DNA from 2 places in the Pseudomonas sp. B424 genome. Region 2 is predicted to be linked to the other one. Evidence: predicted binding sites of a transcription regulator. Region 2 holds the regulator's gene; the other holds the start of a gene.
What was found. Region 2 encodes LexA, which represses DNA repair genes until DNA is damaged. Its sites were predicted from a motif close to CTGTNTNNNNANACAG; they were not measured.
Positions count from the first base shown of each region.

Region 1: recN (DNA repair protein RecN) is a predicted target of LexA. The motif match lies at 1,738-1,753, and genes of this name have one in related genera.

Region 1 covers NZ_JBUZTL010000018.1:55,299-58,712, reverse strand. Annotated here, with positions in the region: gene dnaK (molecular chaperone DnaK) at 1-857, opposite strand, end outside; gene grpE (nucleotide exchange factor GrpE) at 959-1,525, opposite strand; gene recN (DNA repair protein RecN) at 1,778-3,414, shown strand, end outside.
Region 2 covers NZ_JBUZTL010000002.1:72,288-75,701, forward strand. Annotated here, with positions in the region: gene ACZRMS_RS02680 (hypothetical protein) at 150-383, shown strand; gene sulA (SOS-induced cell division inhibitor SulA) at 453-926, opposite strand; gene lexA (transcriptional repressor LexA) at 937-1,545, opposite strand; gene ACZRMS_RS02695 (TetR/AcrR family transcriptional regulator) at 1,805-2,515, shown strand; gene nagZ (beta-N-acetylhexosaminidase) at 2,697-3,414, shown strand, end outside.

The DNA.
Region 1 (3,414 bases), on a different contig from region 2:
ATGTACGGCAGATTCACGTCAGTCGACTGGCTCGAAGACAGTTCGATCTTGGCTTTTTCAGCAGCTTCTTTCAGACGCTGCATTGCCAGCGGGTCACCTTTAAGGTTCATGCCGCTTTCTTTCTTGAACTCGTCAACCAGGTAGTCGATCAGACGGATGTCAAAGTCTTCACCACCCAGGAACGTGTCACCGTTGGTCGCCAACACTTCAAACTGGTGCTCGCCATCCACTTCGGCAATTTCAATTACCGACACGTCGAAAGTACCGCCACCCAGGTCATAAACGATGACAGTGTGGTCGCCTTTCGCTTTGTCCATACCGTAAGCCAGAGCAGCTGCGGTTGGTTCGTTGATGATGCGTTTTACGTCCAGGCCCGCAATACGTCCGGCGTCTTTGGTCGCCTGACGCTGGCTGTCGTTGAAGTAGGCCGGAACGGTGATAACCGCTTCAGTCACTGGCTCGCCGAGGTAGTCTTCGGCGGTTTTCTTCATTTTCTTCAGAATTTCAGCCGAGATTTGTGGCGGAGCCATTTTCTGGCCGTTCACTTCAACCCAAGCGTCGCCGTTGTCAGCCTTGGCGATCTTGTACGGAACCATCTGAATGTCTTTCTGCACAACTTCTTCGTCAAAACGACGACCGATCAAACGCTTCACCGCGTACAGGGTGTTATGCGGATTGGTCACTGCCTGACGCTTGGCCGACTGGCCAACCAGGATTTCGCCATCGTTGGCGTACGCAACGATCGACGGCGTAGTACGCGCGCCTTCTGCGTTTTCGATAACTTTAGCTTTACCGTTTTCAAGAACCGAAACACACGAGTTGGTGGTCCCGAGGTCAATACCGATAATTCTGCCCATGTTTACTCTCCCTAAATTTGAATTTTTTTGCCGCAGCAGTGATGACCAACTGCGGCATTACTTAAACGCTTGACTTCTAAATGGGGGCCTTGCGGCCGATTTCAAGCCTGTTCGTCAATCGATGGCGAAACCGGCGCTGGCGCCTTGCTGACTACGACCATAGCCGGGCGCAGCAAGCGACCATTGAGCTGATAACCTTTTTGAAACACCTTGAGCACACTGTTTGGCTCCAGGTCAGCGCTTTCCTGCATTGCCATCGCTTGATGATGCTCGGCATTGAAGGGTTCGCCATGTGGATCGATCGCTTCCAGCTGATAACGCTTCAGGGTGTCCTGGAACATTTTCAGGGTCAGTTCGATCCCTTCACGCATTGGGCGAATGTTTTCGTCGTCCGGGCTGGAAAGTTCAAGACCGCGCTCCAGGCTGTCGATCACCGGCAACAGGTCGCCAGCGAATTTTTCCAACGCAAACTTATGCGCCTTCTCAACATCCTGCTCGGCACGACGGCGAACATTCTGCAGATCGGCAGCTACGCGCAGAGCCTGATCGTTGGCGGCGGCCAGTTGCTCTTCAAGCACCTGCACTCGGGCTGCCAGATCCTCACCTGCGACATCGGCGGCCTGATTAGCTTCCTGGTTCTGCGTATCCATAGTCTGTTCGTCTGCCATAGATTTCTCCTTTCAAACATCGTCCGCGAGCTCGACTCGCGCTTCTGCCAAGGTATATGGGGTCGCAATTCTCAGGTTCAAGAGCCAAAAAACCAGAAAAGACATGTTTGAACATCAACGCCCTGGCTGTAAAAAAACTAAAACGAGCTAAAAAACCTAAAAAAACAAGCAAATCGAACTAAGCACAGCCATTGTCAGCACGAAACAAAACACTGTATAAATAACCAGACATTACGTTTTGGAGCGGCTCCCATGCTGGTGCACCTGTCCGTACATAACTACGCCATCGTTGAACATCTCGATCTTGAGCTCGATCGCGGGATGAGCGTAATCACTGGCGAAACCGGCGCCGGCAAATCGATCATGCTCGATGCGCTGGGCCTGGCCCTCGGCGATCGTGCCGACAGCGGTGTGGTACGCCCCGGAGCCGACAAGGCCGACATCCTGGCCACCTTCGACCTGCAACACATTCCCGAAGCCCGGGCCTGGCTGGCCGAGCGCGACCTGGAAGGCGACGGCCCGTGCATCTTGCGCCGGGTCATCACCGCCGAAGGGCGCTCGCGCAGCTACATCAACGGCACCCCCTGCCCTCAAGGCGACTTGAAAGCCCTGGGTGAGCTGCTGATTGATATCCACAGCCAGCACGAACACCAGTCACTGCTAAAGCCCGACACTCACCGCCGCCTGCTCGACGAATTTGCCGGTGCCACGGATCTTGCACGCCAGGTTCAGCTCGCTGCACAACGCTGGCGCCAGACCCGACAAGAGCTAGAGCACCTGTCCAACTCCGGCGATGAACAGCGCGCACGTCATCAGTTGCTGAGCTACCAGCTCGAAGAGCTTGAAACCCTTTCCCTGGGCGAAAACGAACTGGAGGAGCTGGAGCAGGAACACAAAAACCTGACCAACGCCGAAACCCTGCTGACCATCTGCCGCCAGGTGGTCGAACAGTGTAGCGAAAGCGACTCCGGCAACGTGCTTAATGCGCTGACAGCCAGCCTGAACCGCCTTTCGAGCATCAACAGCAACTCGGGCTCACTGGGTGAAGCAACCGACCTGCTGGCCAGCGCACAGATTCAGGTCGAAGAAGCGGTGGGTGAGCTCAACCGCTTCATCGATCACTTTGATGCGGACCCGGGCCGCCTGCAGTACCTCGAAGAGCGGCTCGATACCATCTATACCCTGGCGCGCAAACACCGGGTGCAGCCCACCGAAGTGGCCGCGCTGCAGCAAAAGCTGCTGGATGAACTTGAAACCCTGAACGCCAACGATGAAACCATCGAACGCCTGGCCAATGAACTGGGGGCTTATGCCCGCCACTATCAAGAGTGCGCACGCGAACTCAGCAACCTGCGCAGTCAGGGCGCAACACGCCTGAGCAGCGCAGTAGAAGAAGAAATCCAGCGCCTGGGCATGCCAGGCGGGCGCTTCATGATCGAACTGCGTCCACAGAGCAGCAGTGACCCGATGCCCCACGGCCTGGAGCAGGTCGAACTGCTGGTAAGTGCCAACCCCGGCCAACCACTCAAAGCCCTGGCCAAGGTGGCCTCTGGCGGTGAACTGTCGCGTATCAGCCTGGCCATTCAGGTCATCACTGCACAAACTTCCCGCGTGCCGACTCTGGTATTCGACGAAGTGGACGTCGGGATTGGCGGGCCGACAGCTGAAATCGTGGGGCAGCTACTGCGCCGCCTGGGCGAACGAGGCCAGGTGTTGACCGTCACTCACTTGCCGCAAGTGGCTGCGCAATGCCATCAGCACCTCTTCGTACACAAGGTTCGCGAGAGCGAAACCACGCGCACAGCCGTGTCGAAACTGAGCAAAAAAGAACGCGTAGAAGAAGTCGCCCGCATGCTCGGAGGCATCGATCTGACTAAAGAATCATTGGC
Region 2 (3,414 bases):
GGGGCGCAATGCAGCGTCAACAGACCCTCGGGGTCGAAACCGAAACGGTACAGTCATTCATCAGTCTGTAATGGAAAGCGCTACAGATCCCGGGAATATTCCACGGGATGGCTGATATACTCCCGCGCTTTCGTGGAGAACAAATTTATATGCCAACGTCCTTTCTAGAAATTGTCGAGTTGCCAGACGGCCGCATCGAGTTGCGCCGTGCTGAGGACGAAGGGTCTTTGGTAACGCTGAACTTTTCTGAAGATGCCAAGGCGTTTCTTCAGGGGCAGCACGTAGAGGTGGCAAAAGCCATGCTCAGCGTTGGTGTACAGATGGCGGGTCGACTGGCCGAAGGCGAGCTCGAAAAAGACGATGGACCGCGCATTCTTCATTAAGCGGCCCTGATGCGCGAGCCACAGTCAGGCTATTGCGTTCTGCACTAGCCCTGTGGCGGCATCGGTTGTTTAGCCCAAACGAATATTCAAGCTTTGACCGTGCCCGGTACGTGCTGCGCTGATCAACTGTTGGCGCGCAGCGCTGTTCAGCGGGTTGATCCAGCTCACTACGGTGTGGCTGCGCCCCAGGCGCAACGCTTCGCAGGTGAGTTGCAAGGCGCTTTTATTGCCGTTGGGCTGCAGCAGCAGAATACGCTCGCGGTTCAGCCCGGCGTCGCGTAACCAGCTTTGGGTCAAGCTCGCAGGCGGTGCGATCAGTGTCAGCCAGCGGGCGTTTCGTTGCTCGCTCAGTTCGCGCAGCACCGGGGCAAGCAGGTTCAGGCAGTTTCCGGCAGCACCGCGTAGCGACAGTTCACTGAAGACTTCAGGGTCGGCGCTCCAGGGTGATTCGAGCACGTCTTTGATCGCCGGGGTCATGGGTTGCGCCATGAACGCTTCGAACAGGGTGAGTTGTGCTGGCAGCGGTGTGTGTGGGAACTGCATGAAGCCTCCTTTAGCGGCGAATAACGCCGACGCTCAAGCCTTCAATGACCAGTTCCTGATCCTTGAGGTTGACTTCAATCGGTGCGAAGTCAGGGTTCTCGGCGATTAGCCAGACCTTGTTGCCTTCACGCTTGAAGCGTTTTACCGTCACTTCATCGTCGATGCGGGCCACCACGATCTGGCCGTTACGGGCTTCGCGACAGGTATGAACAGCAAGCAGGTCGCCATCGAAGATGCCGACGTCCTTCATGCTCATGCCCTGTACCCGCAGCAGGTAATCGGCCCGCGGATGGAAGAAGGTCGGGTTGATGTTGCACGATTCTTCGACATGCTCCTGCGCCAGGATCGGGGCGCCTGCAGCGACGCGGCCGATGATGGGCAGCGTGGACTCGTCGGATTTGGCCTCGAAGCCGGGGATGCGAATGCCGCGCGACGCCCCTGGGGTCATCTCGATGGCACCCTTGCGGGCAAGGGCCTTGAGGTGTTCTTCGGCGGCGTTGGGGGACTTGAAGCCCAGCTCCTGTGCGATCTCTGCACGGGTGGGCGGGTATCCGTTGTCTTCCAGGCATCGCTTGATGAAAGCCAGGATCTCTGCTTGGCGTGGCGTCAGTTTTAGCATGTTGATCGCTCTGTCTTTTTATACAGTGACTGGGATTATATACAGTGAAGGCTTATTGGCAATCACCCATTTCCGGCAGTCCGCTGGACGGTCGTCAATAAGCTGCGAGGCCCGTACTTTATCAGGTGGGTGTTGCCGGCCGAGGCTGTGGTTAAATGCGAAACCAACCGGTCGTAAAACGAATACGTCATCTTGACTTTTTACAATCTGAAACGTATGTTTCAAACAGGTGTTTAAATGCTTGTCAGGCGGAGTAGTCATGGCCCAGTCGGAAACCGTTGAACGTATCCTTGATGCTGCTGAGCAGCTGTTCGCGGAAAAAGGGTTTGCCGAAACCTCATTACGGCTGATTACCAGTAAAGCCGGGGTTAACCTGGCGGCGGTCAATTACCATTTCGGTTCAAAGAAAGCGCTGATCCAGGCGGTTTTTTCTCGTTTCCTGGGGCCTTTTTGCGCCAACCTCGATCGTGAGCTGGAGCGCCGCCAGGCCAGGCCGGAGAACCGTCCGAGCCTGGAAGAGTTGCTGGAAATGCTGGTCGAGCAGGCGCTGGTGATTCAGCCGCGCAGCGGGAATGACCTGTCGATTTTCATGCGCTTGCTGGGCCTGGCTTTCAGCCAGAGCCAGGGGCACTTGCGCCGTTACCTCGAAGACATGTACGGCAAGGTGTTCCGCCGCTATATGTTGCTGGTCAACGAAGCTGCCCCGCAGATCCCGCCCATCGAGCTGTTCTGGCGTGTGCATTTCATGCTTGGCGCGGCGGCCTTCAGCATGTCGGGGATCAAGGCATTACGCGCCATCGCCGAGACCGATTTTGGCGTCAATACCTCCATCGAGCAGGTAATGCGCCTGATGGTGCCGTTCCTTGCAGCCGGCATGCGCGCTGAAAGCGGTGTCAGTGATCCGGCAATGGCCAGCGCCCAGCTTCGCCCACGCACCAAAACCGTACCGGCTGCTGCTGCCAAGGTTTGACCTGCTGCGGGTGGGCGTGGCAGCTCAGTTCCGCTAAGCTAGCTGCCATGCCCAGCCCTGACTTGTTCCCGTCTGTCGATTTGTCGCTGCCTCTCTGGAGTGCGGCGCGCAGGCCTGTGCCCGCGTATCCGGATCGGGTAATGAGCGCTCTCTTTCTAAAGGATTTCCCATGAGTTCTGCCTTGCAAGGCTCCTTGATGGTGGACGTCGCCGGTACCTGGCTGACGGCTGAAGATCGGCAATTGCTGCGCCAGCCTGAAGTGGGCGGGTTGATCATCTTTGCGCGCAATATCGAGCACCCGCGCCAGGTGCGTGAGTTGAGTGCGTCGATTCGTGCACTGCGCCCGGACTTGCTGCTGGCGGTCGATCAGGAAGGCGGCCGGGTGCAGCGCCTGCGCCAGGGTTTTGTGCGCCTGCCCGCCATGCGCGCCATTGCCGATAACCCGAATGCCGAGTACCTGGCCGAGCAGTGTGGCTGGATCATGGCCACCGAAGTTTTGGCGGTGGGGCTGGACTTGAGCTTTGCCCCGGTACTGGATCTGGATTACCAGCGCAGTGCCGTGGTGGGCAGCCGCTCGTTCGAAGGTGACCCCGAGCGTGCAGCCACACTGGCCGGTGCCTTTATTCGCGGGATGAACGATGCAGGCATGGCTGCTACCGGCAAGCATTTCCCGGGACACGGGTGGGCAGAAGCTGATTCTCACGTTGCCATTCCGACTGATGAGCGCAGCCTTGAACAGATCCGAGCCCATGACCTGGTGCCATTTGCCCGTCTGAGCAAACAGTTGGCTGCCGTGATGCCGGCTCACGTGATTTACCCGCAAGTTGACATTCAGCCTGCGGGTTTTTCCCGTCGCTGGTTGCAGGACATCTTGCGCGGCGAACTGCAATTTGACGGTG